3 regions of the Azospirillum sp. BE72 genome follow, and region 3 is predicted to be linked to each of the others. Evidence: predicted binding sites of a transcription regulator. Region 3 holds the regulator's gene; each other region holds the start of a gene.
The links. Region 3 encodes PhoB, which activates phosphate uptake and scavenging genes when phosphate is short. Its sites were predicted from a motif close to TNTCATAAAACTGTCA; they were not measured.

Region 1 (10,355 bases), on a different contig from region 3:
GCTTGGCGTCCAGGTTGGACAGCGGCTCGTCGAACAGGAAGGCGGCGGGCTCGCGCACGATGGCGCGGCCCATGGCGACGCGCTGGCGCTGGCCGCCCGACAGCTGGCTCGGCCGGCGGTCGAGGAAGCGGCCCAGTTCCAGGATCTCCGCCGCCTTGTCGACGCGGGCCCGGATTTCCGCCTTGGGAATGCCGCGGATCTTCAGGCCGTAGGCCATGTTGTCGAAGACCGTCATGTGCGGGTAGAGCGCGTAGTTCTGGAACACCATCGCGATGTCGCGGTCCTTGGGCTCCAGATGGTTGACCACCCGCCCGCCGATGGCGATCTCGCCGCCGGTGATGCCCTCCAGCCCGGCGACCATGCGCAGCAGGGTGGACTTGCCGCAGCCGGACGGCCCCAGCAGGACGAGGAACTCGCCGTCCCGGATCGCGATGTCTATGCCCTTGATCGCTTCGACCGGCCCGTAGGATTTGCGGACGTCGCGGATTTCAACGGTTGCCATTGTTCTTCTTTCCTTCGTCCGCGTCTTACTTTTCGCTATCCACCAGGCCCTTGACGAACCAGCGCTGCATGAACACCACCACCGCCACCGGCGGCAGCATCGCCAGCACCGTGGTCGCCATGATGAGGTTCCAGTCGTTGGCCGATTCCCCGGTGCCGATCATCTTGGTGATGCCGGTCACGATGGTTTCCATGTCGCCGCTGCTGGTGACCAGAAGCGGCCAGAGATACTGATTCCACCCATAGATGAAGAGGATGACGAAGAGCGCGGCGATGTTGGTGCGCGACAGCGGCAGGACCACGTCGATGAAGAAGCGCACCGGCCCGGCCCCGTCGATCTTGGCCGCTTCCAGCAACTCGTCCGGAATGGTCAGGAAGAACTGGCGGAACAGCAGCGTCGCGGTGGCCGACGCGATCAGTGGAATCGCCAGCCCGGCATAGGTGTTGATCAGGCCTAGGTCGGCGACGACCTTGTAGGTCGGAATGATGCGCACCTCCACCGGCAGCATCAGCGTGATGAAGATCAGCCAGAAGAAGGCCATGCGCAGCGGAAAGCGGAAGAAGGCCACCGCATAGGCCGACAGGATCGAGATGGCGATCTTCCCCAACGCGATGGCCAGCGCCATGATCAGGCTGTTCAGCATCATGGTGCGCACGGGCGTGTATTTGGCGCGCGCGCCCGCCTCGCCCGCCCAGGCCTGGGCATAGTTGGCCGCCCCCTCCCCGCCCGGCCACAGCGGCAGACCGCCGCGGCCGATGGTGCCGGAATCCCAGGTGGAGCCGATCAGCGTCACATAGATCGGATAGGCGAAGACCAGCACGCCGACGATCAGGACGATGTGCGGCACGAAGTCGATCAAACGGGTCTGCTTCATGCGTAATGGACCTTGCGCTCGATGAAGCGGAACTGCACCGCGGTCAGAGCGATGACGATCACCATCAGGATCACCGACTGGGCCGACGATCCGCCGAGGTCGTTGTTGACCACGCCGTCATGGTAGACGCGGAAGATCAGCGTCTCCGTCGCCTTGCCCGGCCCGCCCTGGGTCAGGGCATGGATGGTGCCGAAGGTCTCGAAGAAGGCGTAGACCATGTCGACCACCAGCAGGAAGAAGGTGGTCGGCGACAGCAGCGGGAAGGTGATGGTCCAGAACCGCCGCACCGGACCGGCGCCGTCGATGGCGGCCGCCTCCATCACCGAGCGCGGGATCGCCTGCAGGCCGGCCAGGAAGAAGATGAAGTTGTAGGCCACCTGCTTCCAACTGGCGGCCATGATGACCATCCACAGCGCCTGCCCGCCGTTCAGCCGGTAGTCCCAATCATAGCCGAGCGCCCTCAGCGCCCGGCCGAAGGACCCGATGTCGGGGTTGAAGATGAACATCCACAACACCGCCGCGACGGCCGGGGCCAGGGCATAGGGCCAGATCAGCAGCGTCTTGTAGGCGCGCGCGCCCTTGATCTTGGAGTCGGCCAGCACCGCCAGCAGCAGCGCCGTGCCCATCGACATCACGGTGACCGCGACGCTGAAGACCATGGTGACCTTCAGCGTGTCGAGGTAGTTCGGGTCGGTCAGCACATGTTCGAAATTCTCGAACCAGACGAATTCGCTGCGGATGCCGAAGGCGTCCTGCAGATGCACCGACTGCCAGACCGCCTGGGCCGCCGGCCAGATGAAGAACACCAGCGTCACCGCCACCTGCGGCGCGAGCAGCAGGTAGGGCAGCAGCCGGCTGTCGAATGTCACGCGACGCTGCAAAGGATGGTCTTTCGTCGGTTAGATGGCGCGCATTTGGGGGTTCCCCCTCTCCCCCCAATTCCCCCTCTCCCCCCGGGGAGAGGGTCGGGGTGAGGGGGGATGCATGGGGTGGATTGAGCGAGGAGCTACGACGTCGCTTGTCGAAAAAGCCTCGCCGCGCATCCCCCTCACCCTAAACCCTCTCCCCGGGGGGAGAGGGGATCCCCAGGAGATTACGTCCGAACTCAGCCCTTGTTGGCGCGCTCGAAGTTGCGGAGCACGGCGTTGCCGCGCTTGACCGCGGAGTCCAGCGCCTGCTTGGCGTCCTGCTGGCCCTGGAAGGCCTTTTCAAGCTCTTCCTGGATGATGTTGCGGATTTCCGGCAGGTTGCCCAGCCGCAGGCCCATGCTGTTCTCGGTGGTGGGCGTGCGGGTCAGCTGGGCGGCCGGCACGTCGGCGCCGGGGTTCTTCTCGTAATAGCCCTGGGCCTTGGCCAGTTCGAAGCCCTTCATCGTCACCGGGACATAGCCGGTGTCCATGTGCCACTTGGCATCCACCTCGGGCTTGGCAAGATAGCTGAAGAACTGCGACACGGCCTTGTATTCGGCCGGCGTGCGCTTGGGCGAGGTCATCACCCAGAAGGCGGCGCCGCCGATGATGCTGTTCTTCGGACCGTCCTTGGCGAATTCCGGCCAGTAGGGCAGCGGGGCGGCGCCCCAGGCGAAGGTCGCCTCCTTGGTGGTGCGGCTGCGCAGGCCGGACGAGCCGTGGATCATCGCGCATTCGCCCGACGGGAACAGGGCGTCCGGCTTGTTGTCGCGGCCGCCATACTTGAACAGCCCCTCCTTCTGCATGTCGATCAGCGTCTGCACATGCTTGACGAAGAGCGGGGCGTCGACCTTCAGCTCGGCGTTCAGGCCATCGAAGCCATTGGCCTGACTGGCGAACGGGGTGTTGTGGATGGCGCCGAGCTGTTCGAACTGCGCCCACACCGGCCAGGAGGTGGTGAAGGGACAGGTCGAGCCGGACGCCTTCAGCTTCTTCGTCGCCTCGATCATCTCCGGCCAGGTCGCCGGCGGCTTGTTCGGGTCGAGGCCGGCCTTCTGGAAAGCGTCCTTGTTGTAGAACATGATGGTGCTGGAGCTGTTGAACGGCAGCGCCATCATCTTGCCGTCCTTGGACGAGTAGTAGCCCTTCACCGCCGGGATGTAGGCGTCGGCGTCGAAGGCCGCACCCGTCTCCTGCATCAACTGGTAGACCGGCTTCACCGCCGGGCCGGCCGCCATCATGGTGGCGGTCCCGACCTCGAACATCTGGACGACGTGCGGCGCGTTGCCGGCCCGGAAGGCGGCGATGGCCGCCTGCATCGTCTCGGGATACGCCCCCTTGTAGGAGGCGTTGACCTGGACCGCCTGCTGGCTGTCGTTGAAGCCCTTGACGACCTGCTCCAACTGGCCGCCCAGCGGCTGCGGCAGGCCGTGCCAGAAATCGATCACCGTCTTGGATTGCGCCAGCGCGGACCCCGGAAGGGCGGCGAACAGCAGCGCGGTGGTGGTGGCGGCGCCCGTCAGGAGGGCAAGCTTGCGGCGGGTCAACATGCGGTGGGTCTCCCTGTCCCGGTATGGTGCGCGGTTGTCATGAGGGCATTGGGTTGCCTTCCCGCGACGTTTTCGTGAAGTTTTGGTGGCAGACGCATGCGGCCATATGTTCGGCCATTTGTTTGCGCTTGCGAAAAGCACTGATAACCCGATGATCGCTTTCGAAATTGTTTGGTTGCTCTAAGCGTCACACTGCCCACGCATGACCGGGTCTGTCAAGACGCCGCATTACGGTTTTGCGACGTGAAAATCCGGCCAACCGGAATGTTGCGGAGCGAAAATGCGTGGGCGCGGAAAGGCTAACGCGAACAGATGACGTCCGGTCGCCATGCGCCCGCCGGAACGGCACCCGCCCCCGCCTGCAGACTGCGGCTGAGCAGGCGGCGCAGAGCCGCGGGGTCGCAAGGCTTGTGGACCAGCGGCAGGCCGCTGCGGTCGACGCTGCGCAGGCGGTCGGGATCGGTATCTCCGGTCACGATCACGCCTGGCACGCGCCGGCCGCAACGGGCGCGCACCGCCTGGATGGCGTCGATGCCGGTCTCCGGCCCCGACAGGCGCAGGTCGGACAGCACGAGATCGGGAGCGGCGGCGGCGCTGTCCAGTTCGGCGCAGGCCTCGACGATGCCGCGGGCGGGGATGACGGCATAGCCCCAGCCGCGCAGCAGCATGCCGATCCCTTCCAGCTGCATGGCGTCATCCTCGATCACCAGCACCGTGCCGGCCTTCGCCGGAGCGGCGGAAGCCGACGTTCCGACGGCCGGTTCCGGTTCGCTGTCGGCGGAATCGTCGCCCGACCGGTCGCCGTCGGAACCGGACAGCGGCACCTCCACCGCGAAGACCGAGCCCTTGCCAGGCTTCGAGCGCACCGTCACTGGATGTCCCAGCACCTGCGCCAGCCGGCGCACGATGGCCAGCCCCAGCCCCAGCCCCTGCTTGCGGTCGCGGCCGGGGTTGCCGAGCTGATGGAAGTCCTCGAAGATCACGGCATGGTTGGCCGGGTCGATGCCGACGCCGGTGTCCCACACCTCGATGCGCAGGGCGTCGCCGCGCCGCCGCGCCGCAAGCAGGATGCCGCCCTTCAAGGTGTAGCGCAGGGCATTCGCCAGGATCGGCCGCAGCAGCCGTTCCATCAGCACGGGATCGCTGGCCACCTGGGCATCGAGCGGACGGACGTTGAAGCGCAGTCCCTTGGCCTCCGCCTCCGGCCCGAACTCCTCCAGCATCTTGGCGAGCAGTTCGTCGACCGGGAAGGTCTGCGGCTTGGCCGTGACCAGCCCGGCTTCCAGCGCCGACACCTCCAGCAGGGCCCGCAGCAGGGTCTCGCCGCCGACGATCGCCTGCTCCAGCTTGTTCGCCAGCTCGATGGAGGCCGGATCGGTCAACCGGCCGATCAGCAGATGGTGGAACAGATGCATCGCCTGGAAGGGCTGGCGCAGATCGTGGCTCGCCGCCGACAGGAACTTGCCCTTGGCGGTGCGGGCGCGCTCCGCGTCGGCACGCGCCTGCGCAGCCTCCGCCCGCGCCTCCGCCAGGGCCGCCGCCCCCGCGTCGGCGATCAGCGCCACCGCGCGGATGGCGCCGCCGGCATCCCGCACCGGGTTCAGCGCCACGGCCTGCCCAAGGCCGGGGAACGGTCCGGCACCGCTCGCCGGCGTGCCCGTCGCCAGCACCTGGCGCCGCAGCACGTCGATCGCGTCCGCCGCCCCCGCCGGCAGCCCGCCCTCCGCCAGGGTTCGCCCTTCGACCGCATCCTGGACACGTCCAAGAGCTTCGGCGAAGGCGCGGTTCGCCGCGAGCACGCGCCCGTCTTCGCCAAGCAACGCATGTGGAGCGTCGTTGGCCGACAGCAGCGCGTCGAACCAGTCCGCGCGGCTCGGCGTCTGTCCTTGGATGAGAGGCATTGGCATGTACTCGGCAAAACTGCGGGGAAGTCCGAAGATAGAGGAAAAGGCGTTCCGAACTGTGGGAAAACGGGGATCGCGGGACCACCGCGTTACCTCTGCTTTATCTTGTGCTCCGATCGATCGTGTCAAATGTGACCTCAGTCGATCCCATAGCCTATGGTTCGTTCAAAGGCCCTAATGCTTTAAGCCGAGGCTGCGCCGTAACTCCTTTATCGCCAAGGTGGGAGGACGCTTTCGCATGCGGCCGAAGCCGCGCTATAAGACGGCATGGTGCAGCGCCGCCCTTCCCTCCCCGCCCTCTTGCGCAAACGCAAGCGATCCGCCGCCCGGCCGCCCCAGCCGCCGCGGGCTCTGGAGATTTCCGGCCTGCCGATTCCGCTGGAGTTGCGGGAGAGTGCGCGCGCCACCCGCATGACCCTGCGCGTCGATGCCGGGCGGGGGTTGGTGCAGGTTGTCGTTCCGGTCGGCGTGTCGGAGACCGACGCCCGCCAGTTCGTCGGCCGGCATGACGGCTGGCTGCGGGCGCGTCTGGCGGCGATGCCGCCCTCCCTGCCCTTCGCCGACGGGGCCAGCGTGCCTTATTTGGGCGTCGAACATGTCATCCGCCATGACCCTGCCCTGCGCGGCCCGACCCGGATCGAGGAGGGCGCCCTGCTGGTCGGCGGCCAGCCGGAGCATGTGGCACGCCGCGTGCGCGACTTCCTGGCGGCCGAGGCGAAGCGCGAGCTGTCGACCCGCGCCCGCGTCAAGGCCGCGTCCATCGGCGCCCGCGTCGCCGCCGTCACCATCCGCGACACCAAGAGCCGCTGGGGCAGCTGTTCGTCCACCGGCCGGCTGTCCTTCTCCTGGCGCCTGATCCTGACGCCGGAACCGGTGCTGGACTATGTCGTCGGCCACGAGGTGGCGCACCTGCGCGAGATGAACCACTCTCCGCGTTTCTGGGCGCTGTGCGCCAGCCTGACCGCCGGGCGGAATGTCGAGCTGCCGCGGGCCTGGCTGAAGGCCAACGGCACGCGGCTGCTGCGGTACGGGTGACGCGGAAGCGGCCGGGGCATAGTCCAGCCTCTACTCCACCGTCTCCGCCAACTGCGCTGGAGCCGTGCCGGCATCGCGCTGGACGAAGGCCAGGAAGTCCTCGTACGGCATCGGGCGGCCCAGCAGATAGCCCTGGCACTGGTCGCAGCCCATGGCGGCGAGACAGTGATACTGCTCTTCCGTCTCCACCCCCTCGGCCAGCGTCTGCATGCGCAAGCTGCGCGCCATGCCGATGATCGCCTCGGCGATGGCGCCGCTGTCCGGGTTGCCGGCACGCAGACCGCTGACGAAGCTGCGGTCGATCTTCAGCTTGTCGACCCGGAAGCGCTTCAGATAGGCCAGCGAGGAATAGCCGGTGCCGAAATCGTCGATGGCGAGCGGCACCCCCATCTCGCGCAGCTGCGAGAAGGTTTCCGACACCACGTCGGAATCGTCCATCAGGACGCTTTCCGTCACCTCCAATTCCAGCGCCGAGGGCGGGATGCCGTAGGCCGACAGCCAGCCGGCCACCCGCTCCGCCAGTCCGGGGCGGCGCACCTGCACGGCCGACAGGTTGATGGCGATCAGCAGGTCCTGGTGCCGCAGCAGTTCCGCCGTGCGGCGGCAGGCCTCCCCCAGCACCCAATCGCCCAGCGGCAGGATCAGGCCGGTATCCTCGGCCACCGGAATGAACTGGCCGGGCATGATCAGCGTGCCGTCGGGCTGGCGCCAGCGCACCAGCGCCTCCGCCCCGATCAGCCGGCGGCCATCCAGCGAGAACTGCGGCTGGAAATGCAGCTCCAGCTCGTTGTTGGCCAGGGCGCGGCGCAGGTTGTTCTCCGTCCACATCCGGTCCGAGGCGCGGCGGTTCAGCTCCGGCGTGAAGAACTGGTAGGTGGCGCGCCCGGCCTCCTTGGCAGCGTACATCGCCATGTCGGCGCTCTTCAGCAGCGCGTCGATGCCGGTGCCGTCGTCCGGGTAGACGGCGATGCCGATGGAAGGCGTGACCTGCAACTCGTGCCCGTCGATCACATAGGGCTCCGACAGGGCATGCAGCACCTTGCGCGCCACGATGCCGGCCGCGTCGGGGCTGTCCATGTCGCTGATGAGGATGATGAACTCGTCGCCGCCCTGGCGGCTGACCGTGTCGCTGGCCCGCACGGTGCCGAGCAGCCGCTCCGCCACCTCGCGCAGCAGCCCGTCGCCGACCTGATGGCCCAGGCTGTCGTTGATGGTCTTGAAGCGGTCGAGGTCGACGAACAGCAGCCCCACCTTGGTGCCGTGGCGTCCGGCGGCCAGCATGGCGCGCTCCAGCCGGTCGCGCAGCAGGAAACGGTTGGGCAGGTCGGTCAGGAAATCGAACTGCGCCAAGTGGCGGATGCGTTCCTCCTGCGCGCGGGTCTCGGTGATGTCGGTGAAGGCGGCGATGTAGTTGGCGACCGCTCCATCTTCGTTCCGCACCACCTTGATGCTAAGCCATTCCGGGAATACTTCGCCGTTCTTGCGGGTGCTCCAGATCTCGCCGGCCCAATGGCCGCTTTCGCGCAGCTGCGCCCACAGATCCTCATAGAAGCCCGGCGGATTGCGGTCGGAGCGCAGGAATTCCGGACCGCGGCCCAGCACCTCCTCCCGGCCGTAGCCGGTGATGCGGGCGAAGGCGTCGTTTGCGGCAACGATCCGGCGGTGTTCGTTGGCGACGAACATGCCTTCGGCCGCGTTGTCGAACACCTTGGCCGACAGCCGCAGCTGCCATTCCGCCCGCTTGCGCTCGCTGATGTCGCGGGCGATGGCGGAGTAGTAGACCTCACCCTCGTAGGTGATGCGGCTGGCCGTGACTTCCAGTTCCAGCGTGCGGCCGTCCGGGGTGTGGTAGACGGTCTCGTAATGGCTGGCCGCGTCCTCTCCTTCCGCCGCGAAGCGTTTCAGCAGGTCGGCCTGCCCCATCACCATATCCTCCAGCGTCCCGCCCAGCGCCTTGCAGCCGAAGGGGTTGATGTAGGCGATGTGCAGGTTCGCATCGGCCAGGACGACGATCTCCGACACATGGTCGATGAAGAAGTTGGCGAGGTAGAGCTGCCGCGCCCGTTCGCGCAGCATGCTGTCGCTGTGCCGGACCCGCAGCTGGTAGCTGCCGACGATGCGCCGGATCCAGCCGGTGACCAGCCACGACACGCCGACGGATGCGGCCAGCGCCACGCCCAGCACCGCGACCGTGGTCCAGACGCGCAGGTTGACGCCGCGGCTGATCTCCGCCCGTCGGGCCTCCATCTCCTTGCCGACATCGTCGATGTAGAAGCCGGCAACGAGGATCCAGCCCCACACGGTGGGGGCGGAGACATAGGCCATCTTCGGCGTCGGCCGCGCGGTGACCGGATGGATCCAGTCGTAGCGCACCTCCCCGCCGCCCTGGCGCCCCTGCTCCAGCAGGCGGGTGACGAGGTCGCGTTCGGTCTTCCACGGCAGGTCGCGCGCGTTCATCCCCTCCGACGCGGGCGCGGTGGGCGACAACAGGACCTGCCCGTCCTGCCGCAGAACGCCGATATAGCCGGTCTCTCCGAAGCGGAAGGCGCGCAGCCGTTCCAGCGATTCGCGCTGAAGCTGCGCCTCTGCCGCGCCCAGCGAATCGCCGGCGCCGATCAGCCAGTCGAAGGGTTCGAACCGGCGGACGAAGGCCAGCTTGTCCACCATCTGCGCCGGGTCGTCGGGCATGCGCCAGCGGTAGCGGGCGAAGCCGCGCAGGCTGGGGTCCTGGACCGCCCGCATCAGTTCGCGCGTCACCGCGGCACCCTGCGGATCGGGGGCCGCGAAGGGCGATGTCCCTTCCCGCAACGGATCGACCGGCATCAGCACCGACTCGCCGTTCAGGTCGTGAATGAAATAGTAGCCGCGCCCGCCGGAGAAGCGGAGCGGCCGCAGCGTTTCCTTGATGGATTCCTTCACCGCCGCTTCGGGCAGGATGTCCTTTTCCCGGTCATGGACGCTGCGGGCGATGGCATAGGCCTCGTCCACCTGGGCGCGCAGATGCTCCTTCAGAAGCGGTTCGACGCGCGACCGCATGTAGGCGAGGTAGGACTGCGCGTTCTCGACCTCCTGCACCAGGGCCTGATGCTGCTCCTGGACATAGCGCGCCTCGCTCTGCTTCAGGTCGTGCTCCAGGTCGGCCCAATGCTGCCAGACGAAATAGAAGCCGAGCCCGAGGACGAGCGCCGACACCAGCGCCATCGACGCCAGGAACTGCAGACGGTAGAGCCGGGCCTCGTCTGACGAGCGCGACGGCGCACGGACCAGCTCGGCGACGGGGTCGGACAAGAAGGGCTCCCTTCGGATGGCCTGATCAGAATCGAACTCGCGGAAACCGGCTGGAGGCCGGCCCCTATGCACTGTGCAAGTGTTGCTTAATGCTCGCGCGGATTCAACTGCAAGCGAATCAAATCCACCAGGGCGCGACTCTTTGACTGTTTTCCTCGCCCCATGATGGCCGACACGCGGCGTGACCGCAAGTGCACAGGGAAACCGCGGAAACTCCGCCTGTCGAGCATTAGGCGCGGATTCCCTTCGGCGGGCAACGATTCGACCGCGAAGATTAATGCGGCCGCGGACAGC
Region 2 (10,355 bases), on a different contig from region 3:
CTTCCTGAATTTGCGGATTTGGCGCTCGTTCGATCGATGGAAGGTCAACAGGTAGACTTCCCTCAGGTCTGCCGTGACTTTCAAACTTGCGATCCACCAGTTTGCATCAAAATAAGCCGCAACGACATGCCTCGCCCGGTCCGACCTGACCTCCCCGAAAGCCAAGATGTCGTTCAGCAATGAGAATCCTTCGCTCGTCCAGCGATGATGCCCATGGCTGTCCCTGGTTTCCGATGACAGGAAGAGGCGGGTCGTTTTGGCGCCGAGGTGTTTTTGGATATCGGCCGGCAGGCGCGCCACGACGATGATGCCAGAGGCCTCCGACTCAAGAAAATCCTTCACGCCGCAGCCGTTCCCGCCATCACAGTGAGCGGCCCGATCCTACCCCACTCGAGAAACGCACGAAAGGCGGCGGTTGAATGAACCGCCGCCCTGAACAGCTTCCAGTATGCAACCCAACCACAATTCCCCGCCGGCCTTCCCCTTGGTGGGAAGGCCTCGGCGGAGCATGGGCGTCAGCCGAACCGGCCGGTGATGTATTCGGACGTCTTTTCCTTGGTCGGGTTGGTGAATATTTCTTCCGTGTTCCCGAACTCGATCAGCTCGCCCAGATACATGAAGGCGGTGAAATTGGAGATGCGGGCCGCCTGCTGCATGTTGTGGGTGACGATGGCGATGCAGTAGTCGGAGCGCAGCTCGTCCACCAGTTCCTCGCACTTGGCGGTGGAGATCGGATCGAGCGCCGAGGTCGGCTCGTCCAGCAGCAGAACCGACGGCTTGACCGCGATGGCGCGGGCGATGCACAGGCGCTGCTGCTGGCCGCCGGACAGGCTCATGCCATTCTGGCGCAGCTTGTCCTTCACCTCGTCCCACAGGGCGGCGCGGCGCAGCGAGAATTCCACCCGCTCGTCCATCTCGGCACGGGACAGCTTCTCGTACAGCTTCACGCCGAAGGCGATGTTGTCGTAGATCGACATCGGGAACGGCGTCGGCTTCTGGAACACCATCCCGACGCGGGCGCGCAGCAGGTTCAGATCCTGCTTGGGCGACAGGATGTTGACGCCGTCCAGCATGACCTCGCCGGTCGCAACCTGCTTGGGATAGAGGTCGTACATCCGGTTCAGGATGCGCAGCAGGGTCGACTTGCCGCAGCCAGACGGGCCGATGAAGGCGGTGACCTGACGATCGTACAGCGGCAGCGAAACGTCTTTCAGCGCACGGTAGCCGTCATAGAAGAAGTCCAGGTTGCGGATGCTGATCTTCTCGGGCAGGCCGGCACCGGCGATTGGGCGGTCGGCACCGGCGCTGGGGATCATGCCGGGGGGCATCGCGTGGCTTCCGTGGGCGTGGCTGCCGTGGGCGGGGCTGTTGGCGTCCATGTGGGTCATCGTCATGGTTACTTTCTCGTCGAGCCGAGACCGGCCAGCAGCCGGGCGCCGATGTTGAGGAGCAGGATGGCGACCGTGATCAGCAGCGCGCCGCCCCAGGCCAGCTGGCGCCAGTCCTCATAGGGAGACATCGCGTACTGGAAGATGACCACCGGCAGGTTGGCCATCGGCGCGTTCATGTCCGCGCTCCAGAACTGGTTGTTCAGGGCGGTGAAGAGCAGAGGGGCCGTCTCGCCGCTGATGCGGGCGATGGCCAGCAGGACGCCGGTGATCATGCCGTTGCGCGCGGCGCGGTAGGCGACCATGGTGATCACCTTCCACTGCGGCGCGCCAAGGGCGGCCGCGGCCTCGCGCAGGCTGTTGGGCACCAGCTTCAACATGTCCTCGGTCGTGCGGACCACGACGGGGATGACGATGACCGCCAGGGCCATGGCCCCCGCCCAGGCCGAGAAATGGCCCATGCGGATGACCATCACCTCGTACACGAACAGGCCGACCATGATCGACGGCGCGCTCAGCAGCACGTCGTTGATGAAGCGAACCACCTCGGCCAGCTTGCTGTCGCGGCCGAATTCGGCGAGGTAGGTTCCGGCCATGATGCCGATCGGCGTGCCGACCAGGGTGGCGACCGTGGTCATGATGACGCTGCCGAAGATGGCGTTCAGCAGACCGCCCTCCCCGCCCGGCGGCGGCGTGTTCTCGGTGAACAGGGCGATGTTGATGGCCGACACCCCGTTGTAGAGCAGCGTCCACAGGATGGCGACCAGCCAGAACAGGCCGAAGCCGGCCGCACCGAGCGCCAGGGTCAGCGCCACCTTGTTGACGATGCGGCGGCGGTTGTACAGGCCGCCGGCCGGAGCGGCCAGCGTCGCGGAAGTTGACATGCTCATGGCCTCAGACTCCGGCCTGGCGCTGCAGGCGCAGCAGCATCAGCTTGGCGATCGACAGCACGGCGAAGGTGATCAGGAACAGGATCAGGCCCAGCGCCACCAGCGAGGCGGTGTAGACGTCGCCGACCGCCTCGGTGAACTCATTGGCGATGGAGGCCGAGATCGTCGTGCCCGGCGCCATGATGGAGGAGCTGATGCGGTGCGCGTTGCCGATGACGAAGGTGACCGCCATGGTTTCGCCCAGCGCGCGGCCCAGCCCCAGCATGACGCCGCCCATCACGCCGGTGCGGGTGTAGGGCAGCACCACGTTCCACACCACTTCCCAGGTGGTGGCGCCCAGCCCATAGGCGGATTCGCGCACCATCGGCGGCACCGTCTCGAAGACGTCGCGGGTGATGGAGGTGATGAAGGGCAGCACCATGATGCCCAGGATCAGCCCGGCGGTCAGGATGCCGATGCCGTAGGGCGGGCCCATGAACAGGTTGCCGATGCCCGGGATCTGACCCAGCGTGGAGATCAGGAAGGGCTGGATGGTCGACTGCATGAAGGGGGCGAAGACGAACAGGCCCCAGATGCCGTAGATGATGCTGGGGATGCCGGCCAGCAGCTCGATCGCGACGCCGAGCGGTCGCTTGAGCCAGGCCGGGCACATCTCGGTGATGAACAGCGCGATGCCGAAGCTGACCGGAATGCCGACAGCCATGGCGATGACCGAGGTGATCAGCGTGCCGTAAATGGGGGCGAGCGCGCCGAATTCCTCCGACACCGGGTTCCAGACTTCGGTCGTGACGAACCCGAAGCCGAACGCGCGCAGCGCCGGAAGCGCGCCGTCGATGAGAGAAACCGTGACGCCGCCCAGGATGAACAGGACGAGCAGCGCGAAAAAGAGCGTGGCGTTGCGGAAAGCCGCATCCTGCAGGCGCTGGCGGCGGGCCCGTCGGGCGGTGGAAGCGTGTGCGTCGGTCAAGGTCAGCGCGATCTCGGTCATGGCCGCTCCGTGAGGCGTGCGGTGGGGGCGGCGAAATTTCCGTCCCCACCGGCGGATCATGCCCCCGGGGCGCACCGTCTGACGGCGCATCCCGGGGTCGGGTTGGCCGTGGTTACTTGGCCGACGCGGTCCAGATCGGCTTGCCGTCGGCCTGGATCGACTGCGACCAGGTCTTCTGGACCAAGGAGACGACCGCCTCCGGCATCGGCACGTAATCCAGATCGGTGGCCATCTTGGCGCCGCTCTTGTACGCCCAGTCGAAGAACTTCAGCGCTTCGGCCGAGGTCGCGACATCCTGCGGGTTCTTGTACATCAGGATGAAGCTGGCACCGGTGATCGGCCAGCTCTCCGCACCCGGCTCGTCGGTCAGGATGACGTAGTAGCCCTTGGAGTTGGCCCAGTCGGCGTTCGCCGCGGCGGCCTGGAAGGCCTCGATCTTCGGAACGACGGTCTTGCCGTCCTTGTTCTGCAGGCCGAGATACGTGATGTTGTTCTGCTTGGCGTAGGCGTATTCGACGTAGCCGATCGAGCCGTCCGTCTGCTTGACCATGTTGGCCACGCCTTCGTTGCCCTTGGCGCCGATGCCGGCCGGCCACTGGACGGAGGTGTTGGCGCCGATCTGGGTCTTGAACTTCGGGCTGGTCTTCGACAGGTAGTCGGTGAACAGGAAGTTGGTGCCCGACCCGTCAGAACGGTACACCGGCGCGATGGCGGTGTTCGGCAGGTTGACGTTCGGGTTCAGCGCCTTGATCTGCGGGTCGTTCCACTTGGTGACCTCGCCCATGTAGATGTTGGCGAGAACGGTGCCCGACAGCTTGACCTCGCCGGACTTCAGACCCTTCAGGTTCACGACCGGAACGACGCCGCCCATGATCATCGGGAACTGGATCAGGCCGGCCTGTTCCAGCTCTTCCGGCTTCAGCGGCATGTCCGAAGCGCCGAAGGTGACCGTCTTGGCCTTGATCTGCTTGATGCCGCCGCCCGAACCGATCGACTGGTAGTTCAGGCCCGTGCCCGTCTCCTTCTTGTAGGCGTCGGCCCACTTGGCATAGATCGGGTACGGGAAGGTGGCGCCGGCGCCGGAGATGTCGGCGGCCGAGGCGACCGACAGCGGGGCGACCGACACGGACAGAACGGCCAGGGCACCGAAGGCGGCGCAACGAACGAACGCCGAGGTCATGGTTTTCACGGCAAAACTCCCGATAGGTTTGGACGGTGTCGTTGGGTTTGGGAAAATCCCGGCCTTCGCCGGAGGTCGTAACCCGCCTTCTTCGTCGCGGTGACCATAGCCACCGCTGGTGACGGGTTTGTTTTGTTTACGTGTCAGTTTTATGAAACCGACCCGATCTTGCCGGCTTCGCGATGGTCATCGCGCCGCCCGGATTTCCTGGAGGAACAGATGCACGGCGGAGCCGAGGCTGGTCGCCTCGTGCGACAGGCTTTCCGCAACCTGCAGCACGTCGCCGGCCTGGGCGCGCACCTTGGCCGCGGCTTCCGACAGGCCGGCGACATGGTCTGACGCCGCCTGGGTGCCCACCGCGACCCGGTGGGAGCTGTCGACGATGCTGGAGGTGATGGTCGCCTGCTCCTCCACCGCCGTGGCGATGGCCGAGGCATTCGATTCGATGCGCTGGACGCTGCCGGTCATGGTCGCCACCACCTCCGCCGTCTGGCGGCTGGCCGCCTGTGTCGCGGCGATCTGGCGGGCGATCTCGGCGGTGGCCTGGGCGGTCTGGCCGGCAAGGGCCTTCACCTCCCCGGCGACCACCGCGAAACCGCGGCCCATCTCCCCTGCCCTCGCCGCTTCGATGGTGGCGTTCAGCGCCAGCAGGTTGGTCTGGCCGGCGATCTCGTCGATCAGTCCGACCACGGTGCCGATCTCCCCCGCCGTGCTCGACAGATCGGCGACGGTGGCCTTCACCTGCTCCGCCCCGGCGGCGGTGTCGCCGATGATGCGGGCCGATTCGCCGGTGCGCTTGCTGATCTCGGCAATCGACTGCGAGATCTCCGAGGCGGCGGTCGCCACCTGCTGGATTCCCGCCGCCATCTCGCCGGACAGCTGCATCGCGGCCTCGGCGCGGTCGTTGGCGTTGGCGGCGATGTCGGTCAGCGAGCGGGCGCGCGCCGCCATCTGGCGGGCGGCGTCCGCCAGCGTCTCGACACTGCTCAGAACGTTGCTTTCGAACTGGTCGGCGATCTCCAGCATGCTGGTCCGGCGGGCCGACGCGGCGTTGCGGCGTTCGACCTCCACCTTTTCGTGCGCCTCTTCCATGGCGCGGGCGTTGGCGATGAAGACGAACAGGGCGCGGGCCATGTCGGTGATCTCGTCGTTGCCGTCGGCCTTCTGCTCCACCGTCAGGTCGCCGCCGGCTACCCGGCGCATGGCGTCGGCAAGCGCCTCCATCCGGCCGACGACGCGGCGCCCGACATAGAGGGAGACGATCAGCCCGGCCAGCAGCACACCGGCCGTCGCCAGCAGGATCTGCACCTGGTTGGTGCGCTCCAGCGCGGCATGGGCGGCGGACGCGCCGGCGGCGGTCGCTTGCTCGGCCGACTGGACCAGCCCGTCGACCATCGCGGTCAGGGCGGCGCCGGTGCTGCGGTTGCTGTCGATCAGCGCGGCATTCTCGGCATAGGCCGCCAGTTCGCCGCCGCGCAACGCCAGGATGCCGTCGTCGCCGAAGCCCAGCACCAGCAGCCGGTCGGCCAGCCGGCTGACCTCGGTGCCCAGATCGCCCTGCGCGTCCTGCAGGGACTTGCGGATGGTCGCGGCCAGCGGGTCCAGCGTGCGGCGCGCGGCGGCCAGACGGGCCGGCGTTTCCGCATTGCCGGCCTCGGCCAGCTTGCCGGCCAGCAGGTTGGCGTCGGCCATCAGGCCGCTCAGCACGGTGTAGCGGTGCTGAGCCTCCGGGACCACGTTGGTGGAGAGATCCTGCATCCGCTCCGCGATGGCGTTTCCGGCCTCGGCGATGCGCCCGCGGGAATTCAGCATCAGCGGCAGCATGCGGCTGTTGGCGTCGCGGTCCAGCCGGACGATCTCATCGACCGCGGCGGCCTGGGCCTCCGCCAGCTTGTGCGCTTCCGCTTCCCCGATGCCGGGGGTCAACTGGCGGACGCGGCGGGTGTAGACGCTCTTGTCGCCGTCACCATATGCCGCCAGTTCGTTGATCGCCGCGACGACGGGAGCGGCCGCCTCGCTCTTCGCCAGCGGGCGCAGGGCGCCCTGCAGGTCGGACAGCGCCGAATCGAAGTCGGTGGACAGCGACATCACCTTGGACCGGTCGGTCTCGAAGGCGCCGATCAGCAGCGCCTTGGCCAGCGCCGCCTCCGCGCCGCGCAGCTGGAACAGCGGGATCACCGTCTGCCCCAGTTCGCCGCCGATCGCCTCGGAGGATTGCGAGGTCGCCTCCACCATCGCGGCGATCGCCTGGGCAAGCTGTTCACGCGACGCCTGCATGTCCGGCTTCAGCGCCGCCAGCAGCCGGGCATGGGCGTCGCTCAACTCCGCCAGCCGGGCGCTGCGCTGTTCCTGCAGGCTCAGCCGGCGGCCGGTCGCCGCGCCCAGCGCGTCGATGGTGCCCAGAAGCGAACGGGCGGTGGCCGCCAGTTCGCCCATGCGGCCGATATCGCCATGTCCATCGGCCAGCCGGGCGAGCTGACCGTCCAGTTCCGCGCGTTGCGCCGCCATGGCACTGCGCAGCCGGGCCAGATCCTCCTCGGACGACGCGGCGTCGATCAGCGGCCCCAGCGCCAGCACCCGCGCCGTGGTGGTGGCGAGGCCATGCGCGGCGCTGAGCACCGGCACCTGCGTTCCAGTGATGTCGGCGACATGGCCCCGGACCGCGCCGTAGGACATCCAGCCGACGACCGCCGCGATGCAGGGCAGTGCCGCCACTGTGCCGAAGGCGATCAGCATTTTCGACTTGATGCCGGATCGCCGGCGCTGGTCGGCGCGATCTGCCATGTGGGCCACCCGTGGTCTGGAGGTTGTCCGCACCGGACCCGCGGTTCTCCGCAGGCCGGCCGACGCCATGGGTAGCCCCTCTCTTTGTATGTTTGGGTGACGCTTCGATGAAGTTTTCGCGACGCACAATCGAAATATCGCTGCGCCCGCGAAATCGCCGGTCCGGACGATGGTCGATGGCCGACCATTGGCCAGTCATGGTGAATCGAACGTAAACAGCGCTGTGAAGCAAAAGCGGCGCCCGCTGGTGTGGGGCGCCGCTTTATTACGCGTCTTCAGGGCAGAGCATTCGTCTTGTTGCGGACGTTAAACCGGCGGTGCGGTGCGCCGCAGGCTGTCGCGGTCGGCCGCCTTGTCGAACCAGGACGCAAGCGCCGGGCGGCCTTCGCGCCAATCCTCGTGGCCGAAACGGAAATCGAGATAGCCGAGCGCCGCCAGCACGGCGAGCGTGCCGATGGTGGCCTCGCCGGCCAGCGCCGCCGCGTCGGCCTCCAGCAGGTCGAGCGCGCGGGCGACCGCCTTGCGCTGGCGTTCCATCCAGCCTTCCGATTTTTCGCCGTCAGAGCGCATGGACTCCAGCCGGCGGAGGATGGCGGCGTCGCAGATGCCGTCGGCGATCGCCTGGAACCGAAGCGCGGTCCAGCGTGCCGGCCCTGCCGGCGGGAACAGCGGCGCCCGGTCGCCGAGCGAATCGAGATACTCGACGATGACCGGGCTGTCGAACAGGGTGGTGCCATCCTCCAGCGTCAGGGCGGGAACCTTGCCCAGCGGGTTTTCCTTGGGCAGGTCGGTGTCGGCCGACCACGGATCGGTCGCCATCCGCTCCACCCGATCCTCCAACCCGCGTTCGATGACGACCATCATCACCTTGCGCACATAGGGCGAGGTGGGGCTCCAGCGCAGTTTCAACATGGACGTTCCTTCGACAGTGTCGGCCTTCGTTCTTGTCGGTTGACGGAGGCTCCATTCCATATCCTGCCACCGAACCCCCCGGCAGGGGGAGCCATGAGCGTCCAGGGGCTGTATAAAGCCTGCAATTTGAGGTATTGTCCTCCATAGAGGTAGTCCATTTCGCCAGTCGGACCTCGCCAGATCGATCTGCCAGGAGGGGCGGTTAAGACATCATGGCTCTTGCATTCGAGCGGTTTGCCAAAGAAGCGACAAGCATAAATGAACGCCCACTGTTTTACCTATGGGGGGCGCAACTGGGATTTATCCTCCCGGATATCGTTTTTGTGACCTGCCTCGAGCAATTTCAGCAGGCTCCTTCGAAAGCGAAATCCCAGGTAATTTACGAATGGCTTCTTGATCCAGATACCAAGAAAGCAACCCAATTCAATTGGGGGGCAATGAATTTGCAGTCCGACGGGACGGGTGGATTCAGAAACAAAATCGACTATATCAATGAAGCGTCCAAATATTACATCAGCCGCAAGACGTGGGTGGGAAAGCTCAGGAATGATCGGCAGAGTCAGCTGGGCAACCATCCATCTCCCAGCATGTACGACCTAATACTCAATTTCGCACTTATGAACATCCAAACAGACAGCGGCTCCATTCCGTTCAGGACATTCACTCCGGATAAGGTAGATCGGTCGGAAAGCTACGTGATCAAGGGACTTAAATCTCTGGAGTTGCTGGAAAAAGATTTCCGGAAAGCTGGATTCAACACAGCAAAGATGGGATTTCGCCTGCCTTTTCGATTCCGTTGATCTTTCGTATTTTATCGGCGCCTTCTCCATGCTTGCAAAGCGATGGCTGGCACGCCATTGCCGCACATGCAACGTGAACGGGCGCCGGTCCACCAGAGCCCGCGCCAGCGGTGTGAACTTTCATCATCGACCTGCCCGGCCCCTGCACTGGCGGGTCTTTCCGTCCATCGACCCGCCATGGCCGATCCGCTTTGGCTTGCAACGCTTCGCCTTTGCCGTCATTTGCTGACATTGGCCGGTTGGGCCGGAGTGCATCGTGGACAGGCCGGGGGGCAAGCGCATGAAGGTGATCATCTGTGGGGCGGGGCAGGTCGGGGCCAGCATCGCGCGGCACCTCGCGCTGGAAGACAACGACATCACGGTGATCGACACCTCGACCGAGCTGGCGCAGCGGATGGACGAGAGCCACGACGTGCGCGGGATGGTCGGCTATGCCTCGCACCCGGATGTGCTGGCCCAGGCGGGCGCACGGGATGCCGACATGCTGATCGCCGTCACCCATTCCGACGAGGTCAACATGGTGGCCTGCGAGGTCGCCCATTCGGTGTTCAACATCCCGCTGCGCATCGCCCGCATCCGCAAGCAGGCCTATCTGCAGCCGGAATGGTCGGCGATGTTCTCCGCACAGCATCTGGCGATCAGCGTCGTCATCTCGCCGGAGGTGGAGATCGCCCACAGCATCGCGCGGCGCCTGCGCTCCCCCGGCGCGTTCGAGATGGTGCCGCTCGCCGACGGCAAGGTGCACCTGATCGGCGTCCACTGCACCAACAGCTCGCCCCTGCTCAACACGCCGCTGCGCCGCCTGACCGAGATGTTCCCGGACGTGCGCGCGGCCGTGCTGGCGGTCTTCCGCGACGGCGCCGGCTTCGTGCCCAAGGGGAACGACCAGCTGCGGCTGGGCGACGACGTGCATCTGGTGTGCCGCACCGCCGACATCGTCCGCGTCGTCGCCCTGTTCGGCCATACAGAGGCGCCGGCCCGCCGTTTGGTCATCGCCGGCGGCGGCAATGTCGGCTTCAACCTGGCGCAGATCGTCGAGCGCCACATGCGCGGCATCTCCATCAAGATGATCGAGGGCAACGCGGCCCGGGCGGAGCTGATCTCGCGCTCGCTGCGCTCCAGCACGGTCGTGCTGAACGGCGACGCGCTGGACCACGAGATCCTGGAAGAGGCGCAGGTCGGCCGGGCCGAGACCATCGTCGCCGTCACCAACGACGACGAGACCAACGTCTTCACCTCGCTGCTGGCCAAGCGCGCCGGCTGCGGGCGGGCGATCACGCTGCTGAACAAGACGTCCTACGCGCCGATCGTCGCCGGGCTGGGGATGGACGTGGTGGTCAACCCGGCGGCGGTCACCGTGTCTTCGATCCTGCGCCATGTCCGGCGCGGCCGGGTCGCGGCGGTGCAGACCAT
Region 3 (10,355 bases):
GAAACTCGGGTGCCCGGCGGCAGCTCCACCTCCACCAGTTCGATAGGCGACGGGAAGCCTGGCGGCGACAGGTTGCGGCGGCGATAGCCGGTGGCGGGGTCGGTCCAGGCGACCTGATCGGCGCGACGGGCGACGGGGTTGGCATCTTCCCGCTCCGCTTCCGCGAACAGGGCTGCCAGCGTCACGCCCAGCCCGGCGGCGAGCCGGTCGAGGACTGAAGCAGTCGGGCTGCTTTCCCCCCGTTCGACCAGAGAGATCATGGAACGGCTGACGCCCGACCGTTCGGCCAATCCGTCAAGGGTCAGTCCACGGTCCGCCCGCAAGGCACGCAGGCGGGCGGCAAGGCGGCTGTCGATGTCGGTTTTTGCGTTCTCCATGATGATAGAATAAAGTTCCAGGAAATTGGAGTCAACGAAGGACCGCACAGTTCCGGCCATGAATCTTTTGTGACCGCCGCGCGGCATGCGCGACGATGGTGTAGAAGGGCTGATCGTCACGCTGCCTGCCCATCCACCCCCATATCCGGTGCCGTTCCCATGCGCCTGAAGGCGTCGCCGCCCACTCCGCTGCTGACCGCGATCCTGTTGATGCTTGTGCCCCTGCTGGGCGTGCTGGCCTGGTCGGTTCATGTCGGGGTGCTGCATGGTGGGCTGGCGCTGGTCGCGGCGGCGCTGGCGCTGGCGGGCGCGGTGCTGGTCCTGCGCACCTACCGGCGCGATGCCGATGCGATGACCGACTATGCCGCCCGTCTGGCGGAGGCCGACGAACCGCTGGCTCCGGCCGGCACGTCGCCCGCACAGAAGGCACTGACAGCGACCATCGGCCGGCTGCATCGGGTCGGCCTGCGCCGGGTGGAAAGCGTGCGGATGCAGTTGGACGCGGACGAGGCGGTGATCGACGCCCTGCCCGCCCCGCTGCTGCTGATGGATGCGGAGCGGCAGGTGGTGCGGGCCAACCAGACCGCGCGGGAGCTGTTCGGCGACAAGGTGGTGGACCGCGACCTTGCCTCCTCCCTGCGCACGCCGACGGTGCTGGAGGCGGTGGATTCTGTCCTGCGCGGCGGTGCGTCGCGCATCATCGAATTCACGCTGCCGGTGCCGGTGGAGCGCAGCTTCGAGGCGCAGGTGAAGCCTTTCCAGCGGCTGGTGCCGGAACCCGACCCCTCTCTGCTGGATGGCGAGATCGAGGAGGATCCGGCGCCGCGTCCACCCACCGTCGCCCGCATGGCGATCCTGACCCTGCACGACGTCACCGCCGCCCGCAGGTCGGAGCAGATGCGCGCCGACTTCATCGCCAATGCCAGCCACGAACTGCGCACGCCACTGTCCTCGCTGCTGGGCTTCATCGAGACTTTGCGCGGCCCGGCGCGCGACGATCCGGAGGCGCAGGACCGCTTCCTGTCGATCATGCACGACCAGGCCAACCGCATGACTCGGCTTGTCAACGACCTGCTCTCGCTCTCCCGCATCGAACTGGACGAGCATATGCCGCCCAACGGCCGGGTCGATGTGGTGGAGGAGCTGGAGAACGTCATCGCCGCGCTGGAGCTGAAGGCCGCCCAGCGCCGCATCCGCCTGCGGCTGGAAGCGCCGGAATCCCTGCCTTATGTCGTCGGCGACGAGGACCAGCTGACCCAGGTCTTCCAGAATCTGGTCAGCAACGCGATCAAATACACGCGCGAGGACACCGACGTGACCGTCACCGTGGCGCTCGCCGACGGCATGGCGGTGGGCTTTGCGGGGCTGCCTACACCCACCGGTGCCATGGCGAAGGACAAGCGCGTGGTGCGCAGCGGCACATCCATGGTGTCGGTGTCGGTGCGCGACCATGGCGACGGCATCGCCCGCACCCACCTGCCCCGCCTGACGGAACGCTTCTACCGCGTCGATGCCGCGCGGTCCCGCGCCATGGGCGGCACCGGGCTGGGGCTCGCCATCGTCAAGCACATCCTGAACCGCCATCGTGGACGCCTGACCATCGAAAGCGAGGTGGGGGTGGGCAGCGCCTTCACGGTCTATCTGCCGGCCGAGCCTTCTTCTCCCTCTTCACAATCTCCCTCTCCCCCCTGGGGAGAGGGGCGGGGTGAGGGGGAAGCGTTGCGTATCGTTCCCAAAGCTCCCACCGCGCGTCCCCCTCACCCTAACCCTCTCCCCAGGGGGGAGAGGGGATTTGGTGGGGGGTGAGAGGGGAAGAGCCGTTCTGTGACCGTGTCATGAAAGTGTCATAAAAACGCAATCAATCGGTCGCCCTCCGGGTCTATGGTCCGCGCCATTCCGATGGACCAGTCTCCGTTTCTCCAAGGAGGGCACCCGTGACCACCCGGACCCATGTCTTCGCAGCGACCGCCCTGGGCCTGGGATTGGGCTTTGTCCTCGCCCTCGCCGCCACCCCCGCTTCGGCGCAGTCGCGCGACCAGATCCGCGCGGTCGGCTCCTCCACGGTCTTTCCCTTCACCACCGCGGTGGCCGAAGCCTTCGGCAAGACCGGCAAGTTCAAGACGCCGGTGATCGAGTCCACCGGTACCGGCGGCGGGCTGAAGCTGTTCTGTGCCGGCGTCGGCCCGGCCCATCCCGACATCGCCAACGCCTCGCGCCGCATCAAGAAGTCGGAGGTCGACCAGTGCGCCGCCAATGGCGTCACCACGATCACCGAGCTGAAGATCGGCTATGACGGCATCGCGCTGGCCTCGTCCAAGAAGGCGGCGCCGGTGTCGCTGTCGACCGTCGTGCTGTGGAAGGCGCTGGCAAAGGAGGTGCCGGTGAACGGCGCCCTGGTCGCCAACCCGTACAAGCTGTGGTCGGACATCGACCCGACGCTGCCCAAGGCGACGATCGAGGTGCTGGGCCCGCCCCCCACCTCCGGTACCCGCGACACCTTCAACGAGCTGGCGATGCTGGAGGGCTGCAAGAAGGTGGGCGAGGTCGCCAAGGCGGTCCCCGACGAGAAGGCGCGCGAGCGTGCCTGCATGACCATCCGCGAGGACGGCGCCTATGTCGAAGCCGGCGAGAACGACAACCTGATCGTCCAGAAGCTGACCGCCAACCCCAACGCCTTTGGCGTCTTCGGCTACAGCTATCTCGACCAGAACCGCGACACGCTGCGCGCGGCGAAGATGGACGGGGTGGAACTGACGGCGGAGACGGTGGCGGCCGGTCAGTACGAGCTGGCGCGTCCGCTCTACATCTATGTCAAGACCGCCCATGCCGGCGTCATCCCGGGCATCCGCGAATTCATCGGCGAATACACCTCCGAACGCGCGGTGGGCGAGGACGGCTATCTGGTCGACAAGGGCCTGATCCCGGAGCCGAAGGCCCTGCGCGACGCCGCCCGCACCCAGGCGGTCGGCCTGACGCCGCTGCAGTTCTGACCACCCATTCTCCCTCCGGGCATCCCGCATGCAGCTGACCCTTCTCGCCCTGATCCTGGCCCTGCTCACCGTAATCGGTTTCATGACCGGCCGGTCGCGGGCAGCGGCGTCCGTCGGCGGGCGGGTGGCGGAACTGCATTCGGTCCCCTCCTACCACGGCGTCTATGTCGCGCTGTGGGCCGGGCTGCCGGCGTTGCTGCTGTTCGTGGCCTGGACCGCGTCGGAAGGCTGGCTGGCCATGCAGCTGGTCCTGTCCTCCCTGCCGGAGCGGCTGACCACCGGCGACGGCCAGTCGGTCGCCCTGCTGAAGGCGGACATCCTCAACCTCGCCCGCGGCATCGCCACCGGGCGCGAGCCCGACCCCTTGGTGCAGGATGCCGCCCGACGCTATGCCGAGCTGCGCGAGCTTGCCGACTGGAGCCTGCTGGCCGTCGGCGCCAGCCTGGCGGTCGCCGGCCTCGCCTGGGGCCGCCACCGCATCGGCCCGGACCTGCGCGCCCGCCCGGTGGTGGAGCGGGTGGTGCGGGTGGCGCTGATCGTCTGCTCGATGGTCGCCATTCTGACCACGGTCGGCATCGTCCTGTCGCTGCTGTTCGAGGCGCTGCGCTTCTTCACCGTCGTCTCGCCGCTCGACTTCCTGTTCGGCACCCATTGGAGCCCGCAGATGGCGATGCGGGCCGATCAGGTCGGCTCCAGCGGGTCCTTCGGGGCGATCCCGCTGTTCGCCGGCACGCTGTTGATCACGGTCATCGCCATGCTGGTGGCGGTGCCGGTCGGGCTGATGGCGGCGATCTACATGTCTGAATATGCCGGGCGCGGTGTGCGCACCTGGCTGAAGCCGGCTCTGGAGATTCTGGCCGGCATCCCGACCGTGGTCTATGGCTTCTTCGCCGCGCTGACCATGGCGCCCTTCGTCCGCTCGGTGGGCGAGGCGCTGGGGCTGGACGTCAGTTCGGAATCGGCGCTGGCGGCCGGCATCGTCATGGGGGTGATGATCATCCCCTTCGTCAGCTCGCTGTCCGACGACGTCATCAACGCGGTGCCGCAGAGCTTGCGCGACGGCTCCTACGGCCTGGGCGCCACCAAGTCGGAGACGATCAAGCAAGTCGTTCTGCCGGCGGCGCTGCCGGGCATCGTCGCCGCGGTGATGCTGGCGGTCAGCCGCGCCATCGGCGAGACGATGATCGTCACCATGGCGTCGGGCCTGACCGCCAACATGACCGCCAACCCGCTGCAGGCGGTGACCACCGTCACCACCCAGATCGCCACGCTGCTGGTCGGCGACCAGGAGTTCGACAGCCCGAAGACGCTGTCGGCCTTCGGCCTCGGCCTCGTGCTGTTCCTCGTCACGCTCTGCCTCAACATGGTCGCCCTGCGGGTGGTCCGGACCTATCGGGAAAAATATGACTGACCTCGTCGAGCAGGACGTGTCGGCCGTGACGCCCTCCCCTGCCTCCTCCCCCGGCTCCAACACTCCGGCGAAGTCGCGCGTCAGGAGCGAGGCCTTCGCCCGCCGCCTGCGCGCCCGCCATGCCGCCGAACGCCGCTTCCGGTTGGCCGGCGCGGCGGCAGTGGCGCTGGCGGCGCTGATGCTGGTGGTTCTGCTGGGCTCGATCGTCGCCAAGGGCAGCACCGCCTTCTGGGAGGCGCGGATCAGGCTGGAGGTGACGCTGGACCCGGCCGAGGTCGCCGAGCGCAACTACACCCCCCTGCTGCGCCGGGCGCTCCATGCCCAATTCCCGCAAGTGACCGACCGCGCCGGCAAACGCGTGCTGAACGACCTGCTGTCGTCGGGCGCGCCCTACGAGCTGGAGGCGATGGTCGCCAAGAACCCGGCGCTGGTCGGCACCACTCTGACCGTCTGGGTGCGCGCCGACGACGAGATCGACCAGCTGGTGAAGGGCCGCTACCGCCGCGACCTGCCGGAGAGCGAGCGCGGCCTCAGCGACGCCAAGATCGCCGCGGCCGACGCGCTGCTGGCCTCCGGCACGTTGGCGCAGGGCTTCAACACCACCCTGTTCACCGCCGGAGACAGCCGCGAACCGGAACAGGCCGGCATCGGCGGCGCCGTCGTCGGTTCGCTGCTGACTCTCCTGGTGACCATGGCGCTGTCGGTGCCGGTCGGAATATCCGCCGCGGTCTATCTGGAGGAATTCGCGCCGAAGAACCGCTGGACCGATCTGATCGAGGTGAACATCAACAACCTCGCCGCGGTGCCGTCGATCATCTTCGGCCTGCTGGGTCTCGCCGTGTTCCTGGGCTTCTTCGGCATGCCGCGCTCCGCCCCGCTGGTCGGCGGGCTGGTGATGGCGCTGATGACGCTGCCGGTCATCATCATCTCGGCCCGCGTCGCGCTGAAGGCGGTGCCGCCGTCGATCCGCGAGGCGGCGCTGGGCATCGGCGCCTCGCCCCTGCAGACGGTTCTGCACCATGTGCTGCCGCTGGCGATGCCCGGCATCCTCACCGGCACCATCATCGGCATGGCCCGCGCGCTGGGCGAGACGGCGCCTCTGCTGATGATCGGCATGGTCGCCTTCATCGTCGACGTGCCCCACGGGCTGACCGACAGCGCCACGGTGCTGCCCGTTCAGATCTACATGTGGGCCGACAGCCCGGAGCGTGCCTTCACCGAACGCACCTCGGCGGCGATCCTGATCCTGCTCGGCGTCCTGATCCTGCTGAACGGGACGGCCGTGATCCTGCGCAAGATTTTCGAGAGACGGTGGTGAGCGCCCCATGAGCATTACAAGCGGCATCCCGAGCGGCATTCCGGGCCAGCTGAAGCTGCGGCCTCGCGGCGACCAGCGCCCCGGTCAACACCCTGGGCAGCGTTCCGGCGCCGACCTGCCGGCCAAGATGACCACCCGTGGGGTGAAGGTGTTCTACGGTGCCAAGCAAGCGCTGAAGGGCATCGACCTCGACATCCACGAGAACCGGGTGCTGGCGCTGATCGGCCCGTCCGGCTGCGGCAAGTCGACCTTCCTCCGCTGCCTGAACCGGATGAACGACACCGTCGAGGGCTGCCGGGTCGAGGGACGGATCGCGCTGGACGGCGAGGATGTCTACGGCAAGGCCGTTGATGCGGTGCAGCTGCGCGCCCGCGTCGGCATGGTGTTCCAGAAGCCGAACCCGTTTCCGAAATCGATCTACGACAACATCGCCTATGGCCCGCGCATCCACGGCCTCGCTTCCGGCCGCGACGAACTGGACGAGGTGGTGCAAACCTCCCTCAAGCGCGCCGGCCTGTGGGGCGAGGTGAAGGACCGCCTGCGCGAGCCCGGCACCAGCCTGTCCGGTGGCCAGCAGCAGCGGCTGTGCATCGCCCGCGCTATTGCCGTCAGCCCCGAGGTGATCCTGATGGACGAGCCCTGCTCGGCGCTCGACCCCATCGCGACCGCCCATATCGAGGAGCTGATCGACGAGCTGCGGGCCAACTACACCATCGTCATCGTCACCCACAACATGCAGCAGGCCGCCCGCGTGTCGCAGCGCACCGCCTTCTTCCATCTCGGCGAGATGGTGGAGTGCGACGACACCGAGGAAATCTTCACCAACCCGCGCGACGAGCGCACCCAGGGCTACATCACCGGCCGATACGGCTGAGAGCCCTGCCCCGAGCCCCGCCCTTGAGCCCTGCCTGATTTTTGCGCCCCTTCCCTCCTTTGTTGAAAAGGCTGTCCCATGCCGGTTAACGTCGAGACGCGCGCTGTGAACGGAGCCTCCATGAACGCGGCCCTGAAGCCGCTCGTCCTGGTCGTCGAGGACGAGGCCGACATTCTGACGCTGTTGAAGTACAACCTGGAAAAGGAAGGCTTCCGCGTCGCCACCGCCAGCGACGGCGAGGAGGCTCTGCTGGCCGCCGGCGAACAGACGCCGCACATCGTGCTGCTCGACTGGATGCTGCCGTTGATGAGCGGGCTGGAGGTCTGCCGCCAGCTGCGCCGCAACGCCAAGACCCGCGACATCCCGATCATCATGCTGACCGCCCGCGGCGAGGAAGGCGACCGGGTGCGCGGCCTGAATTCCGGTGCCGACGACTACATCACCAAGCCCTTCTCCCCAACCGAGCTGGTGGCGCGCATGCGCGCGGTGCTGCGCCGTGCGTCGCCCGGCATGACGGACGAGGTGCTGACCTTCGCCGACGTGACGATGGATCTGGCCGCCCACCGCGTACGTCGCAACGGCCGGGACGTACATCTCGGCCCGACCGAATTCCGCCTGCTGCGCCACTTCATGCAGCATCCCGGCCGCGTCTTCTCGCGCGAACAGCTGCTCGATCTGGTGTGGGGCCATGATGTGTACGTCGAGCCGCGTACGGTCGACGTACACATCCGCCGCCTGCGCAAGGCGATGAACGAGGTGGACGAGCTGGACCTGATCCGCACTGTCCGGTCGGCGGGGTATGCGCTGGATACGAAGTCGGTGTGAGGGAAAGTTATACCCCAACCTTGATCCTCCCCCGCTGGGCGGGGAGAAGATGAGTGCTTGTGCGGGTGGGCGACGGCAGTCCCTCCCCCGCCCAGCGGGGGAGGTTAGGTGGGGGTCCAACGTCCCCCCTGACATACCCCGCCCGGCAGCGCTACACTTCCCCCATGATCCTGCTCTTCACCGACTTCGGCCTCTCCGGCCCCTACACCGGCCAGATGAAGGCGGTGCTGGCGCAGCAGGCGCCAACCGTCCCCGTCATCGACCTGTTCGCCGACGCTCCCGCCTTCGACCCACAGCTGTCGGCCTACCTTTTGGCGGCCTACGCCGCGGCCTTTCCCACCGGCAGCGTCTTTCTCTGCGTCGTCGATCCGGGTGTCGGCACCGACCGGCGGCCGGTGATGGTGGAGGCCGATGGGCGCTGGTTCGTCGGCCCCGACAACGGCCTGTTCGCCCTGACCGCCCGCCGCGCAACGTCGTTAAACGCCTGGACCATCGACTGGATTCCGGACCGGCTGTCCGCCAGCTTCCACGGCCGCGACCTGTTCGCCCCCGTCGCCGCCAGCCTCGCCACAGGCCGGCCGGTTGAGCGCAGCCCGCTCCCCCGTGCCGCCATCGACCGTCCCGACTGGCCCGACGAACTGGCGCGCATCGTCTATGTCGATGTCTATGGCAACGCCATGACGGGCATGCGGGCATCCGCCCTGCCCGCCGATGCGGTGCTGAGCGCCGCCGGCACCCGCATCGTCCATGCCCGCACCTTCGGCGCGGTCGGGCCGGGGGAGCCGCTGTGGTACGGGAACTCCAACGGGCTGGCAGAGATCGCCGTCAACCGCGGGCGGGCCGACCGCATGCTCGGCCTCAGGCTCGGCGATGCGGTGACGATGGAGTCCTGAATGGACGCAAAAGAAAACCGCCCGGAAGCGGGTGCTTCCGGGCGGCTGATGCTTGTCCGATCAGGCGTCTTCAGGCTCAGTCGTTGTTGCGCTGGCCCAGGAACTGCAGCAGGAACTGGAACAGGTTGATGAAGTCCAGGTAGAGCGTCAGGGCGCCCATCAGGGCCAGCTTGCCGGTGCTCTCGTGATCGTAGCCCTCGGCGTAGCTTTCCTTGATCGACTGGGTGTCGTAGGCGGTCAGGCCGGTGAAGATCAGCACGCCGATCGCGGAGATCGCGAAGTGCAGGGCCGGCGACTGGAAGAAGATGTTCGCCAAGCCGGCGATGACCAGGCCGATGACGCCCATCATCAGGAACGAGCCCATCTTCGACAGGTCGGCCTTCGTGGTGTAGCCGTACAGGCTCATCGCCAGGAAGGTCGCGGCGGTGACGAAGAAGGTCAGCGCGATCGACGCCCCGGTGAAGACCAGGAAGATGGCCGACATCGACAGGCCCATCGCGCCGCAGTAAGCCCAGAAGATCATCTGTGCCGATGCGAAGGACAGGCGCTGGATGCCGAAGGACAGCACCATGACGAACGCCAGCGGGGCCAGCATCACCACCCACTTCAGCGGAGTGCCGAAGATGGCCGCCATCATGGCCGGGCTGGACGACACCAGTGCGGCGACCAGGCCCGTCAGAATAAGGCCGGCGCCCATGTAGTTGTACACGCGCAGCATGTGCTGGCGCAGGCCTTCGTCGAAGTATCCCCGATCTGTCGCGCGGCCTGCGGTCGCGAAGCGGTTATAGGTCGGGTCTGCCATGTTGGTTTCCTCGGTGGAATAGGGTGATCCCGTCGCCATGACATATTGGCGAGTCCGCAAATCGGTTCAATAGGAATCGGCAGCGGTTCTCCAAGATGAAAAAGCTTTCACGTTTCGTTTTTGCTACCGCTTTCTGCCGAGGGAATCACTCGTTGCGAAGCAATGGCGCGGACGGTTGCCCCAATGCCCGCCAAGTACCATAGAACCCGAAAGCGAGCGTGATCGCCGTGCTGAGCAAGGCCGTGGTGACCACCGCCGACGGCAGGAAACTCCACTCCCAATGCATCAGGAAGCGCAGCACCGCCCAGGCGGTCAGCGTGCCGATGCCGCCGGCGATGACCGCGGTCAGCAGGCCCAGCAACCCGTATTCCAGCAGGAAGGCGCGCAGTACGTCGCCGCGCGTCGCCCCCAGCACCTTCAGCACCACCGCGTCGTAGACCCGGCGGCGATGGCCGGCTGCCACCGCCCCGGCCAGCACCAGCGTGCCGGCGGCGAGCGTGATGCCGGCGACGATGCGCACCGCGGTGCCGATATGGCCCAGCATCTCCGACACCGTATCGAGCGCGTCCTTGATCCGCACCATGGTGATGTTGGGGAAGCGCTGCAGTACGGCGCGCTGCACCTGCGTTTCGGCATCCGGCGTGGCGCGGACCGTGGCGACCCAGGTCTGCGGTGCGCCTTCCAGCGTGCCGGGGGCGAAGACCATGGTGAAATTGATCGCCATGCTGCTGAAATCGGCGGCGCGGATGTTGGCGACCGTGGCCTCGATGCTGCGGCCCAGGATGTTGATCGACAGCGTGGCGCCGGGGCCGATGCCGAAAGCCTCGGCGACACTCTGGTGGATGGAGATCAGCGGCGGGCCGGC

Region 1: ugpB (sn-glycerol-3-phosphate ABC transporter substrate-binding protein UgpB) is a predicted target of PhoB. The motif match lies at 4,063-4,078, and genes of this name have one in related genera.
Region 2: pstS (phosphate ABC transporter substrate-binding protein PstS) is a predicted target of PhoB. The motif match lies at 4,588-4,603, and genes of this name have one in related genera.

What each region holds. Positions count from the first base shown of each region.
Region 1 covers NZ_JAVDTO010000002.1:955,669-966,023, forward strand. Annotated here, with positions in the region: gene J2Y49_RS10555 (sn-glycerol-3-phosphate import ATP-binding protein UgpC) at 1-502, opposite strand, end outside; gene ugpE (sn-glycerol-3-phosphate ABC transporter permease UgpE) at 528-1,376, opposite strand; gene ugpA (sn-glycerol-3-phosphate ABC transporter permease UgpA) at 1,373-2,257, opposite strand; gene ugpB (sn-glycerol-3-phosphate ABC transporter substrate-binding protein UgpB) at 2,482-3,834, opposite strand; gene J2Y49_RS10575 (ATP-binding protein) at 4,134-5,735, opposite strand; gene J2Y49_RS10580 (SprT family zinc-dependent metalloprotease) at 6,006-6,773, shown strand; gene J2Y49_RS10585 (EAL domain-containing protein) at 6,804-10,061, opposite strand.
Region 2 covers NZ_JAVDTO010000018.1:336-10,690, forward strand. Annotated here, with positions in the region: gene J2Y49_RS27700 (hypothetical protein) at 1-342, opposite strand, end outside; gene pstB (phosphate ABC transporter ATP-binding protein PstB) at 516-1,328, opposite strand; gene pstA (phosphate ABC transporter permease PstA) at 1,397-2,278, opposite strand; gene pstC (phosphate ABC transporter permease subunit PstC) at 2,283-3,266, opposite strand; gene pstS (phosphate ABC transporter substrate-binding protein PstS) at 3,379-4,446, opposite strand; gene J2Y49_RS27725 (methyl-accepting chemotaxis protein) at 4,633-7,230, opposite strand; gene J2Y49_RS27730 (glutathione S-transferase N-terminal domain-containing protein) at 7,537-8,142, opposite strand; gene J2Y49_RS27735 (hypothetical protein) at 8,355-8,942, shown strand; gene trkA (Trk system potassium transporter TrkA) at 9,223-10,355, shown strand, end outside.
Region 3 covers NZ_JAVDTO010000001.1:120,558-130,912, forward strand. Annotated here, with positions in the region: gene J2Y49_RS00630 (XRE family transcriptional regulator) at 1-377, opposite strand, end outside; gene J2Y49_RS00635 (ATP-binding protein) at 537-2,183, shown strand; gene J2Y49_RS00640 (PstS family phosphate ABC transporter substrate-binding protein) at 2,312-3,367, shown strand; gene pstC (phosphate ABC transporter permease subunit PstC) at 3,396-4,778, shown strand; gene pstA (phosphate ABC transporter permease PstA) at 4,771-6,096, shown strand; gene pstB (phosphate ABC transporter ATP-binding protein PstB) at 6,224-6,970, shown strand; gene phoB (phosphate regulon transcriptional regulator PhoB) at 7,091-7,795, shown strand; gene J2Y49_RS00665 (SAM-dependent chlorinase/fluorinase) at 7,960-8,688, shown strand; gene J2Y49_RS00670 (Bax inhibitor-1/YccA family protein) at 8,765-9,490, opposite strand; gene J2Y49_RS00675 (FtsX-like permease family protein) at 9,636-10,355, opposite strand, start outside.